2 regions of the Planococcus sp. 11815 genome follow, and region 2 is predicted to be linked to the other one. Evidence: predicted binding sites of a transcription regulator. Region 2 holds the regulator's gene; the other holds the start of a gene.

Region 1 (6,885 bases), 1.1 Mb from region 2:
ATTTTTTCTCGCTGTGCGGATTTCAGCTGCTACGGCGGCCATCGTACTGCCGCCAGTAACGGCGATCGTCCGGCAGCTTTCGAACATTTCCTCCGCGATGCGCGCGGCTTGCCTGCCGATAGCGGCTTTGACCGATGATAACCGGTCGCTATCCCCTGGCAGGACGACTGCTTGTTTGATGCCGAGTTTCGCTTGCAGCCCCGTTTCGAGCTCTGCAGTCCCGGCCAATTCCTTGACCAGCTCACGGAGTTGGTCAAGAACATCGTCCCCCAGCATCGTCAGGCTCATGCCGCTCTTGCTCATTTCGATCAAGGCTTGGTCCCTCAATAAATCGGTCTCTTTGCGGATTTCCCTTTCGGCTGCGCCTGTCATCTCGCTGATTGTGCGCCTTCCAACGGGCTGTTCAGTTTGAATCAGCTCGAGGATGCTATAGCGCTTTTTCAGCAAGCTTGGCAGTTCAGGCAATAAATGCACTTGCGCTTGCAGAACTGGATCCATCGCTCCACCCCTTTGTTGGACGTTTTTTGTCCCACTATATATAAATACGTCCCACTAGATTCATTGTAGCCGAGCTATTAGATTTATGCAAATAAAAAGAAGCGTTAAAGAATTAACGCTTCTAAAAGTTCACCATAGCCGAAATTTCCGTAGAGCAGTACATTTTCCTGTTTCGTGAGCACCGGAATCATCAGCATATATTGTTCGTGCAATTGTTCATCTTCTTCAATATTGATTTCCCGGAAGTCAATTGGGTAATCTTCCTGCAATAGCCGCAGTGCAGACTTTGCCTCTTCGCAAAGCCCGCAATTCGGCCGTGTGTAGAGCGTATACATGCTATTCCTCCTTATCAGAAGCCTCGCCCGGCTCCGCCGCCTCCTGAAGAGCCGCCACCGCCGCCGCGGAAACCTCCACCGCCGGAACCGCCGCCGAAGCCGCCGCCAAAACTGCCGGGCCCGAAAAATCCGCCGCGCCTCATGGTTCTGCCGCGGCCGCGACGTCCACGGCCGCCGCCTCCTCCCGTAAACAGGAACAGTAATACGAGTACGATCAGAAAGGTGATGACCGGCTGCATGATGCCGCCTTCGCTGTCTTCGCTGCCTGGTGTCACTTCATTGAGAGGCTGCGGGCTGACCGCTTCTCCGTCCCACTCGTATTCTGCAGAAACTTCACTGTACAGAGCCTGATACGTATTGAGGATTGCTTCGTCCGGCTGGTCTTCGCGCAAATACGGAACGGCGTAATCATCCAAAATGCGCCCGACTTTTCCGTCAGGAAGCGCGCCTTCAAGGCCGTAGCCGATTTCGATATAGATCTCGCGGTCCGTCATCGACAGCACGACCAGCACGCCGTTGTTCTCTTCCGCTGAGCCTACGCCGTAATGGCGCAAAGCCTCATTAGCGTAGCTTTCAATCGGCTCACCCTCCAGGGAATCGACGACCATGACGGCAATCTGTGCAGTTGTCGCGTCTTCCAGACCAGCCCCCAAGTTCTTGATCTCGGCTTCCTGTTCTTCACTTAAGACGCCGGCGATATCCTGGATGTAAATATCATCAGTCAACTCCGGAAATTCTACCGCCTGCGCGGTTCCGGCGATCATCAGCAGCAACAAGAGCAAAACAGGAATTCTTCGGATCATTCTTCGTCAGTCCCAAAGTCCACATCCGGCGCATCTTCCGCTCCAGCATCAGCTTCGAAATATTCCTTTTCGTCAAAGCCGAAAATCCCCGCTACCATATTGCCTGGGAAACTGCGGACTTCCCGGTTGAATTCCGTCACTGAGCCATTATAGTCCTGGCGTGCGACTGCGATCCGGTTTTCCGTTCCGGCCAGTTCATCGGATAATTGTTGGAAGTTCTCACTCGAGCGGATTTCCGGATAGTTCTCGACGACGACCAGCAAGCGGCTGAGCGCCCCGCTCAATTCTGCATCTGCTTCGGCCTGTTCTTCAACCGAGCCGGCATTCGCCATGCTTGAACGGGCTTCCGTGACACTATCGATGACCTCTTGTTCCTGGTCGGCAAAGCCTTTCACCGTTTCCACCAAGTTCGGGATTAAATCGAGCCTGCGTTGCAATTGGCTTTCGAGTTGCGCGTACGATTGGTTGACGTCCTCTTCCAATTGAACGAAATTATTATAGCTTGAACCGAATACGGCAACGGCAATGACGATCAGCCCAATCACCAACAGCAATGGAATAAGTAATTTTTTCATTTTCCCGTCTCCTTTTCTTTTACAATAATATTTTTTGTTTTCCCTGACTATCCGTTCCTTGAAACCCAATACACCTGATTCTACGTTTCAGCCGCTAAAAAGATTCAACAAAAAACCGCACAGCCTTTAGCAGGCTGTGCGGTTTTTCATTTTTTACACCCTCGGAGGGAATCGAACCCCCATCTCAAGAACCGGAATCTTACGTGTTATCCTTTACACTACGAGGGCAAATGTTGTTCGCGACTTTTCTATTATACAAAAGCTTTCCCCGTATTTCAAGCGCCTATTTTCAATTCGTTAGATTTGACCTTCATTGACCATGATGTGTATGATGAATGTACGGCTGAACAGTGTTTCAGCAGCACTTACATTTACCCGAAGGAGGAAATTATCCATGAATTTAATCCCTACAGTAATCGAACAGACAAGCAGAGGCGAACGCGCATACGATATCTATTCACGCCTATTGAAAGACCGCGTCATCATGCTCGGCAGCGGAATCGATGACAACGTCGCCAACTCCATCGTCGCGCAATTGCTATTCCTTGAAGCTGAAGATCCGGAAAAAGACATTTCCATCTACATCAACAGCCCAGGCGGCAGCATCACGGCCGGCATGGCGATCTACGATGTTATGCAATTCATCAAGCCAGATGTCCAGACAGTGTGCATCGGCATGGCTGCATCCATGGGCGCTTTCCTTCTGGCAGCCGGCACAAAAGGCAAACGCTATGCATTACCGAACGCTGAAGTCATGATCCACCAGCCACTTGGCGGAGCTCAAGGGCAAGCGACTGAAATCGAAATCGCCGCAAAACGCATCCTGTTCTTGCGCGAGAAATTGAACCAAATTCTATCTGAACGCACTGGCCAGCCGCTTGAAGTGATTTCACGTGATACAGACCGCGATAACTTCATGACTGCAGAACGTGCACTGGAATACGGTCTCGTCGACCAAATCATCACGCGCAACAAATTGCCGGAAAACCACGAAAAAGAAGAATAAGCTAGACAAAAAGAGCTGCCCCGCGGGGCAGCTCTTTTTTGGTGCTTAAAGCGCTTGGCTTTAAGCTTCTTTATCGATCAATTGCGCCAACGCATCGACGGCTGATTCTTCGTCAGCGCCGTCTGCTGAAATCGTGACATTCGTGCCTTTGCTGACAGCTAGGCTCATGATGCCCATGATGCTCTTGGCATTGACTTTCTTGTCGTCTTTTTCCAAATAGACATCCGAACTATAGCGGTTGGCTTCCTGTACGAACAATGCTGCCTGCCTCGCTTGTAATCCTGATTTCAATTGCACTTCCACTTGTTTTTCTACCATGCATATCCTCCTCCGAAAACTTGACTCTCACGCAATCTATAGAAAAGAGCAGCCCTGTTACCGGCTGATCGTTTCGCCTTTTCTCAACGACTCGGCAATCTCATCGATTTTCCGTAGCCTGTGGTTGACACCTGATTTGCTCACTTTTCCTGTCGATACCATCTCGCCCAGTTCTTTCAGTGTGACATCCTGGTACTCCACACGCAAGCGGGCTATCTCTTTCAGGCGGTCCGGCAATTGGTCGATTCCGATCACTTGGTCGATAAAGCGGATGTTTTCGATTTGCCGCAGCGCCGCATCGATGGTCTTATTCAAATTGGCCGTTTCGCAATTGACTAAGCGATTGACGCTATTGCGCATATCGCGGAGAATTCGGACATCCTCGAATTTCAATAGCGCCGAATGGGCACCTGTCAGGCTGAGGAAATCGGAAATTTTCTCCGCTTCCTTCAAATAGGTCACAAATCCTTTTTTTCGCTCGATCATTTTCGCGTTCAATTGGAAATGGTTCATCAGGATGACCAGCGCTTCAGCGTGGTCTTTATAGGAAGAATACACTTCCAAATGATAAGAGGAGGTTTCGGGATTGTTGACCGACCCCCCGGCCAAAAAGGCACCGCGCAAATAAGAGCGCTTGCAGCACGTCGTCGAGATCAGCTCAGGGGAGATATCCTGCTGAAATTGAAAGCCTTCCGACAAGATCAACAAATCCTCAAGCACGAATTTCGCGCCTTCCCGCAAGCGGCATATATAGACATTATTCTTTTTCAAACGCATTTTTTTACGGACCAAGAGTTCCACTGGATACGCTTTGTAGAAGCGCTTGAGCAAAGTATAGATCCTTCTCGCGATGGCTGCGTTTTCCGTTTGGATATCCAGGCTTAACTGGCGATTGGAAAATGACAGCGTACCGTTCATGCGGATCATCGCCGACAGCTCTGCCTTGCCGCAGCAATCGTCTACTTCAATCTGGGTCATTTCTTTTTTTGTTTCTGATGCAAAAGACAATTATGCCCCCCCTTTCAAGCTTTAGGAATACCGGCGCTGCGAGGGTTCCTGCGATTCGCTGCTGGTGTATTCAAAAAGCCATTTCGCCACTTTCATCGGTTCATGCCGGACGGCTTCCCCGAAAATATTCGCAATGTCATGGCGATATACTTCAAGCCCCATATTTTTCAGGCGTTCTTCATCGTATTCCACCGGCCATGCTTTTTCTTTTTTGTATCTTTCGGCCACTCCTTGCGGCATTTGGACTTTATCGATCAAAATGGCATCGAGAAAGTTCACACCTACATGTTCGTACAGAGCTTTCACATGATCCGAGGCCGTATAGCCGTATGTTTCACCCGCCTGGGTCATCAAATTGCAAATATAGATTTTTCTTGCCTTCGCCTCAAGCAGCGCTTTTTTGATATCCTTCACAAGCAAATTCGGCAAGATGCTCGTGTACAAGGAACCCGGCCCGATGACGATGACATCCGCAGATTGAATCGCCTGTATGGTATCCGGCAAGGTCTTGACGCCGGCCGGTTCCAGGAATACGCGCTTGATCGGCTGCAAATAGGCGGGGATTTTGGACTCGCCTTTGATGATGGTTCCATCTTCAAGCTCTGCGTTCAATGTGACCAATTGATTGGCGGCAGGCAAAACCGTGCCGTTGACGTTCAAAACACGGCTCATTTCCCGGACCGCGTGTGAAAAATCGCCTGTCAAATCAGTCAATGCCGCAAGCATCAGATTGCCCAATGAATGCCCTTCCAAATCAAGCGAATGCTTGAAGCGGTATTGGAACATTTCAGCCACCAATGGTTCGGCATCCGACAGCGCAGCCATGACGTTGCGGATGTCTCCTGGCGGCGGGATATCCAAGTCATCGCGCAAACGCCCGGAGCTTCCACCGTCATCTGCCACTGTCACAATTGCCGTCAAGTCGAGCGGAAAAGTTTTTAAGCCCCTCAGCAAAGTGGACAGACCGGTTCCGCCCCCGATGATTACGACTCGTTTTTGCTGGAGACTTTTTTCCATATGCTCAGCCCTTTCTGATTTTCACATCTCTATGCGTAATGCTGACTTTGTTGTTTTTCGATAGGTATTTCCCGAAATACTCGGCAAGCGTCACGGATCGATGCTGGCCGCCTGTGCAGCCAAAAGCAATGACCAATTGTGCTTTGCCTTCTTGTTTGTACTGGGGAATCATGAAATCGAATAAATCCTCAAGCTTACTCACCAACGTCTGCGTTTCCTGCCACTTCAAGACATAATCGGAAACCGGCTGATCCAAGCCCGATTGCGGATTCAATTCTTCTATATAATAAGGGTTCGGCAGGAAGCGTACATCGAAAACCAAGTCAGCGTCGATCGGCATACCGTGTTTAAAGCCGAAAGACATCAAATTGACCGTAAAGACATTGCTCGTTTTCGAAGCGAAATCCGACGTGATTTTCTCCTTCAGCTGGCGCGGGCTCATTTCTGACGTGTTATACATATAATGGGCCCGTCCTTGCAAGTCTTTCAGCATATCCCGTTCTTTTTTGATGCCGCCAAGCACAAGTCCGCCCGGCGATAATGGGTGGGAACGGCGTGTTTCTTTATAACGGCTGACGAGAGTCTGGTTTTCCGCATCGAGAAACAGGATCGTGATCGCCACTTCCGGTTCTTTGGAGAGGTCATCGATTGCATCGACGAGGCTGGCGAAAAAATCGCCGCCGCGAAGGTCCATGACTGCTGCGACGCGCTTCATCGATTTGCCCGAATCCCGCATCAATTTGATGAATGTCGGGAGGAGTGCCGGTGGAAGATTATCGATCGTGAAAAAACCGAGGTCTTCAAAACTTTGGATCGCCACTGTCTTGCCTGCACCGGACATGCCGGTGATAATGATCAATTCGGTTTCTTCGATATGCTTATCCATGCTGGCGGTTCACCTCTTCAGTCGATGATTGGATGTTCTCTTCTAGCAGTTCGAACTCTGGCGTATAATAGAAGGTCCCGTATTGGACCCCTTCCTGATAAGCCGCAAACAATAGGTTTGTCCGGTCCCCTTCCGCCATCGGCAGGGTATGCAGACTTTCTACTGGATGCCATTCGAGAATCCCTTCACGCGTTTCTTCGAATGGGATCCCGCGGAACTGTGTCGCCCGGAACGTGAATAGCATCCATTCATCCACTGTCTGTCCGCCTTCTTGGATCATCATGGTGTAGACGCCCTTCAAGTGAACGCCCAACGGCTCTGTATCCGTTTCTTCCCTGAACTCACGGATGGCCGCTTCATAAATCGATTCACCGCTTTCCATTTTGCCGCCAGGAGCTACGTACCAATCCCTGCGCGGCTTTTTCATCAATAATACTTT
Region 2 (6,885 bases):
CCTAGTGACCGATAGTGAACCAGTACCGTGAGGGAAAGGTGAAAAGCACCCCGGAAGGGGAGTGAAATAGATCCTGAAACCGTGTGCCTACAAGTAGTTAGAGCCCGTTAATGGGTGATAGCGTGCCTTTTGTAGAATGAACCGGCGAGTTACGATTGCATGCAAGGTTAAGGTGAGAAGCCGGAGCCGCAGCGAAAGCGAGTCTGAATAGGGCGAGTGAGTATGCAGTTGTAGACCCGAAACCAGGTGATCTACCCATGTCCAGGGTGAAGGTAAGGTAACACTTACTGGAGGCCCGAACCCACGCACGTTGAAAAGTGCGGGGATGAGGTGTGGGTAGCGGAGAAATTCCAATCGAACCTGGAGATAGCTGGTTCTCTCCGAAATAGCTTTAGGGCTAGCCTCAAGAAGAGAATCCTGGAGGTAGAGCACTGTTTGGACTAGGGGCCCATCCCGGGTTACCGAATTCAGACAAACTCCGAATGCCAGTGATTTATGCTTGGGAGTCAGACTGCGAGTGATAAGATCCGTAGTCAAGAGGGAAACAGCCCAGACCACCAGCTAAGGTCCCCAAATATCCGTTAAGTGGAAAAGGATGTGGCGTTGCTTAGACAACCAGGATGTTGGCTTAGAAGCAGCCATCATTTAAAGAGTGCGTAATAGCTCACTGGTCGAGTGACACTGCGCCGAAAATGTACCGGGGCTAAACGGATTACCGAAGCTGTGGATGGACATCGTAGATGTCCGTGGTAGGAGAGCGTTCTAAGGGCGTTGAAGTCAGACCGGAAGGACTGGTGGAGCGCTTAGAAGTGAGAATGCCGGTATGAGTAACGAAAGACGGGTGAGAATCCCGTCCACCGAATGCCTAAGGTTTCCTGAGGAAGGCTCGTCCGCTCAGGGTTAGTCGGGACCTAAGTCGAGGCCGATAGGCGTAGACGATGGACAACAGGTTGATATTCCTGTACCACCTCCCCGCCGTTTGAGTAATGGGGGGACGCAGAAGGATAGGGTGAGCGTGCCGTTGGTTGTGCACGTCCAAGTTGTGAGATGAGAAACGAGGCAAATCCCGTTTCTATGTACATCAAGCAGTGATGGCAAGAGGTTTAACCTCAGAGTCCCTGATTTCACACTGCCAAGAAAAGCCTCTAGCGAGGCGGGAGGTGCCCGTACCGCAAACCGACACAGGTAGGCGAGAAGAGAATTCTAAGGTGAGCGAGTGAACTCTCGTTAAGGAACTCGGCAAAATGACCCCGTAACTTCGGGAGAAGGGGTGCTCTGGTAGGGTGTTAAAGCCCGAGAGAGCCGCAGTGAATAGGCCCAGGCGACTGTTTAGCAAAAACACAGGTCTCTGCAAAACCGTAAGGTGACGTATAGGGGCTGACGCCTGCCCGGTGCTGGAAGGTTAAGGGGAGTGCTTAGCGCAAGCGAAGGTGCGAACCGAAGCCCCAGTAAACGGCGGCCGTAACTATAACGGTCCTAAGGTAGCGAAATTCCTTGTCGGGTAAGTTCCGACCCGCACGAAAGGCGTAACGATCTGGGCACTGTCTCAACGAGAGACTCGGTGAAATTATAGTACCTGTGAAGATGCAGGTTACCCGCGACAGGACGGAAAGACCCCGTGGAGCTTTACTGTAGCCTGATATTGAATTTTGGTGCAACTTGTACAGGATAGGTAGGAGCCAGAGAACCCGGAGCGCCAGCTTCGGGGGAGGCGTCGGTGGGATACTACCCTGGTTGTATTGAACTTCTAACCCACAAGCCTTAGCGGCTTGGGAGACAGTGTCAGGCGGGCAGTTTGACTGGGGCGGTCGCCTCCTAAAGAGTAACGGAGGCGCTCAAAGGTTCCCTCAGAATGGTTGGAAATCATTCGCAGAGTGTAAAGGCACAAGGGAGCTTGACTGCGAGACGGACAGGTCGAGCAGGGTCGAAAGACGGACTTAGTGATCCGGTGGTTCCGCATGGAAGGGCCATCGCTCAACGGATAAAAGCTACCCCGGGGATAACAGGCTTATCTCCCCCAAGAGTCCACATCGACGGGGAGGTTTGGCACCTCGATGTCGGCTCATCGCATCCTGGGGCTGTAGTCGGTCCCAAGGGTTGGGCTGTTCGCCCATTAAAGCGGTACGCGAGCTGGGTTCAGAACGTCGTGAGACAGTTCGGTCCCTATCCGTCGCGGGCGCAGGAAATTTGAGAGGAGCTGTCCTTAGTACGAGAGGACCGGGATGGACACACCGCTGGTGTACCAGTTGTTCTGCCAAGAGCATCGCTGGGTAGCTATGTGTGGCCGGGATAAGTGCTGAAAGCATCTAAGCACGAAGCCCCCCTCAAGATGAGATTTCCCATTGCGCAAGCAAGTAAGATCCCTCAAAGACGATGAGGTAGATAGGTTCGGGGTGGAAGCGTGGCGACACGTGCAGCTGACGAATACTAATCGATCGAGGACTTAACCAACAAACTGAACATGCGTTTCCAATGTCGATTTATCCAGTTTTGAGCGAACAAGCTCAAGAGTCCAGTGATGATGGCAAAGAGGCCACACCCGTTCCCATCCCGAACACGGAAGTTAAGCTCTTTTGCGCCGATGGTAGTTGGGGGTTTCCCCCTGTGAGAGTAGGACGTCGCTGGGCAAGTAGAAAGGCCGTTACCGGTTCATTCCGGTAGCGGTCTTTTTTGTATTTCAAATTAAAAAAAGGATTGAAAATATAGTATAAAGGGAAAAAAGAACTGAGGTGAAAACTTATGAAAGCTGGTTATTACAAAGTGAAAACGGTCGAGAAAAGAACAGCATTATTAGTTTCATTAAAAGATTCTGCTGAACAATATACTTACCCCATTGCAGATTTTACTCATGATGTAAATAAAGGGGATATAGTAGAAGTTTGGCAAGAAGGCACCCGTTGGAGAACCAAGTATGTCGAAGAAAAAACTCGTTCGGTATCTAGTCATACTAAAGATTTTATGAAACGGATGATGGACGAAGAATGAGGAGTCTCGGGATATTCTACCCGAGACTTTTTCTATCTCAAACTAAGTATTTGATATCCGTAAAACGCTTATGTATAATTAAGTCAAATATAGTCAAAGTCAATCATTAGCGCATTTAAACGCTAAAGAGGTGAAAGCGATGCGGAATATTTCAGATATAATTGAAGGTTATTTAAAAGAGATTATCGAAATAAGCGGTAAGGATCATATTGAAATTAAACGAAGTGAGGTTGCTGAGAAATTTCAATGTGTTCCATCCCAAATTAATTATGTGATAAATACCAGATTCACATTAGATCGTGGATACTTAGTTGAAAGTAAGCGTGGTGGCGGAGGATATATTCGTATTAAGAAAGTACGCCTTCATAAGAAGTCAGATTTAATTGCTCAAATTATTAATAGGCTTGAAACTGGTGCTTCACAAACCATGGCCGAAGATATTGTGTGGAGGCTTTTAAGTGAAGATGTTATATCAAAGCGTGAAGCTAAATTGATTTTGAGTGCCATTGATCGTTCTACTCTCGGGCTGCCTCTTCCTGTACGAGATGAAGTACGAGCGCGGATTCTAGTGGCAATGCTGTTTACTATTCAATATGAGTCGAACGGGCAAGGAGTGATCAAGTGATTTGTGAACAATGTGGAGAACGGCCAGCTACAGTCATCGTGAAGCAAAACCAGCAGGGCCATTTAACAGAAAGACACCTCTGTCACGTTTGCGCGGCAGAAAATCATAATATCAGTTTTTCTTTTGACCAAGACCCAATGGCGATCCATAATCTATTAGCTAATTGGTTTCCGAAGCAGCAAGCCGCTGTGAGTCCTGTAAGAAAGGAAGTTCCAGCTTGCCCGTCTTGTGGATTTACTTTCCAAAAGTTTTTGAGTCTTGGTAAATTCGGCTGTGCTGAGTGTTATAGCACTTTCTCACCTCAGTTAATTGAGATTTTGAAACGAGTGCAAAATGGAAATACAGAACACACAGGGAAGATTCCTGCTTCTTATGGAACGACGTTGAAAATTAAAAAAGAAATTGAAGAATTGAGAAAGCAAATGCAGGCTGCGATACAAGATGAGAACTTTGAAGAAGCTGCAAGGCTACGAGATCAAGTAAAGGCCTTGAATGAAAAGCTTGAAGGAGGTGGGGACGTTGGCGATTGACCGTTTCCTTCAACCCCGTGCGAGCAGTTGGATGGCTAATAACGGTGAACATGTTGATATAGCTATGAGTACGAGAATCCGATTGGCACGGAATTTAGACGAGTTTAAATTTCCATATGCATTTTCCGAGGATGAGGCGTTGAAAGTTGATAAAGCCGTTTCCTCGGTATTACTGGATAAGGGAAAGGAAGTTGGATACGGGTTTACTCATATCAATATTGAGGAATTAAATGACCTGCAGCGTGAAGTGTTGGTAGAAAAACATTTAATTAGCCCTTATTTAGCGAACAGTCAGCATTCCAGTGCCGTATTATTATCGGATGAAGAAGAGCTTAGCATTATGGTCAATGAAGAAGATCATATGCGGATTCAAAGTTTGCAGTCAGGCTTTCATTTGCAGGAAGCATATGACATAGCGAATAAAATGGATTCGCTTTTGGAAGAAAATCTTTCATACGCTTTTCATGAGAAATTTGGTTATTTGACCAGTTGCCCTACAAACACCGGTACAGGAATGCGTGCTTCTGTCATGCTTCATTTGCCAGCTTTAACGATGTCCCATCAAATCAACCGGATCATCCCGGCTATATCCCGTCTGGGGATGGTTGTTAGAGGGATTTACGGAGAAGGAAGTGAAGCGCTTGGTAATGTATACCAGATTTCTAACCAAGTAACATTGGGGAAATCGGAGTATGAGATTTTGCAGGATTTGCAAAACATGACCGAGCAGATTATTGAACAGGAACGAAGAGCAAGGGAAGCGTTGAATGCGAATTCTCCGCTGCTCCTTGAAGATAGGGTGTACCGGTCGTTAGGTGTCCTGACTCACGCCCGTCTGTTGAATACGGAAGAAGCCGCTACCTGTTTATCAGATGTGAGACTTGGCATCGACCTTCATCTAATTACGGATGTAGACATGTCGATACTGAATGAATTGATGGTCTTTATGCAACCTGCGTTTTTGCAGCAGTATGCGGGACGACCATTGGAAGCGAAGGAACGTGACCTGGCCCGGGCGGAATTGTTCCGGGAGAGGTTAGCTGATAACGGGATAAATACAAAAGGAGAGGATTTTGCATGATGTTCAACCGATTTACACAACGCGCACAAAAAGTTCTTCAATTAGCCCAAGAAGAGGCAATCCGTATGAAGCACGAATCAATCGGAACTGAGCATATTTTGCTTGGTTTGATCCGAGAAGGCGGCGGAATCGCTGCAAAAGCACTTGAAGCAATTGAAGTGAATACACAATTGATCGAAGACGGTGTCAAAGAACTGGTCGGTGTCGGAGAAAAAGATGTCGGTCCGATTGTTCATTATACGCCGCGGGCTAAAAAAGTGATCGAGCTGTCGGTTGATGAATCCCGCAAGCTTGGCCACTCTTATATCGGAACAGAGCATTTATTGCTTGCTTTAATCCGTGAAGGCGAAGGAGTCGCTGCACGTGTACTTGGAAATGCCGGTGTCAGCTTGAATAAAGCGCGCCAGCAAGTATTGCAGCTGCTTGGCAGCAACGAGCAAGCATCGACTGGCACGAGCCCAAATGCTTCTGCCAATACACCAACTTTGGATGGCTTGGCACGCGACTTGACGCAAGTTGCGCGCGAAGGTAGCTTGGATCCGGTGATTGGGCGCAGTGACGAAATCACGCGTGTGATTGAAGTATTGAGCCGCAGAACGAAAAACAACCCGGTATTGATCGGGGAGCCTGGCGTTGGTAAAACAGCCATCGCAGAAGGGCTTGCACAACAGATTGTTAACAATGAAATTCCAGAAACATTGCGCGATAAACGCGTGATGGTGCTTGATATGGGGACAGTCGTTGCCGGAACGAAATACCGCGGTGAATTTGAAGACCGTTTGAAAAAGGTAATGGATGAAATCCGCCAAGCGGGCAATGTCATTCTCTTCATCGATGAGCTTCATACATTGATCGGGGCTGGCGGAGCTGAAGGAGCGATCGATGCTTCGAATATCTTGAAACCATCGCTTGCACGTGGTGAATTGCAGTGCATCGGTGCCACCACGCTGGATGAGTACCGCAAGTACATCGAGAAAGATGCAGCACTTGAACGCCGTTTCCAGCCGATTCAAGTGGATGAGCCGACGGTTGAGGAATCAATCGAGATCATTAAAGGCTTGCGCGACCGTTACGAAGCGCATCACCGCGTGAAAATTACTGATGAAGCGATTGTTGCGGCAGCGAAAATGTCTGACCGTTATATTTCCGACCGTTTCTTGCCGGATAAAGCGATCGATTTGATCGATGAGGCCGGTTCGAAAGTGCGTTTGCGTTCGTATACGACTCCACCCGATTTGAAAGAGCTTGAAGCCCGTCTTGAGGCTGCGCGTTCTGAAAAGAATGAAGCGGTGCAGAGCCAGGAATTCGAAAAAGCGGCTTCTCTTCGTGATGCCGAGCAGAAGTTGAAAGATGAGCTCGACCAGACGAAGAAAGAATGGAAAGAAAAGCAAGGCAAAGAAGAGTCTGAAGTGACAGTAGAAGATATCGCAAAAGTCGTCTCTATGTGGACAGGCGTGCCGGTATCGAGATTGGCGCAGACAGAATCCGATAAATTGCTTAATTTGGAGCAGATTCTTCATAGCCGTGTAATCGGCCAAGATGAAGCGGTGACTTCGATTTCGAAAGCGATTCGCCGTGCGCGTGCCGGGTTGAAAGATCCGAAGCGTCCGATTGGCTCGTTCATTTTCCTAGGGCCAACAGGCGTTGGTAAAACCGAGCTTGCG

What was found. The regulator CtsR, encoded in region 2, represses protease genes until heat stress. The targets are predictions, from matches to a motif close to ATGGTCAATAAAGGTCAAACA.
Region 1: the regulator CtsR is predicted to act here: its motif matches at 2,512-2,532, upstream of clpP (ATP-dependent Clp endopeptidase proteolytic subunit ClpP).

Annotation. Positions count from the first base shown of each region.
Region 1 covers NZ_CP096991.1:1,145,101-1,151,985, reverse strand. The annotation lists gene M1Q06_RS05865 (sugar-binding transcriptional regulator) at 1-498, opposite strand, end outside; gene M1Q06_RS05860 (glutaredoxin family protein) at 603-833, opposite strand; gene M1Q06_RS05855 (TPM domain-containing protein) at 848-1,636, opposite strand; gene M1Q06_RS05850 (LemA family protein) at 1,633-2,211, opposite strand; tRNA gene M1Q06_RS05845 (tRNA-Arg) at 2,368-2,439, opposite strand; gene clpP (ATP-dependent Clp endopeptidase proteolytic subunit ClpP) at 2,606-3,217, shown strand; gene M1Q06_RS05835 (HPr family phosphocarrier protein) at 3,278-3,535, opposite strand; gene whiA (DNA-binding protein WhiA) at 3,593-4,543, opposite strand; gene M1Q06_RS05825 (gluconeogenesis factor YvcK family protein) at 4,565-5,560, opposite strand; gene rapZ (RNase adapter RapZ) at 5,565-6,446, opposite strand; gene M1Q06_RS05815 (NUDIX domain-containing protein) at 6,439-6,885, opposite strand, start outside.
Region 2 covers NZ_CP096991.1:93,624-100,508, forward strand. The annotation lists rRNA gene M1Q06_RS00465 (23S ribosomal RNA) at 1-2,451, shown strand, start outside; rRNA gene rrf (5S ribosomal RNA) at 2,512-2,627, shown strand; gene M1Q06_RS00475 (hypothetical protein) at 2,740-2,985, shown strand; gene M1Q06_RS00480 (CtsR family transcriptional regulator) at 3,125-3,610, shown strand; gene M1Q06_RS00485 (UvrB/UvrC motif-containing protein) at 3,607-4,140, shown strand; gene M1Q06_RS00490 (protein arginine kinase) at 4,130-5,221, shown strand; gene M1Q06_RS00495 (ATP-dependent Clp protease ATP-binding subunit) at 5,218-6,885, shown strand, end outside.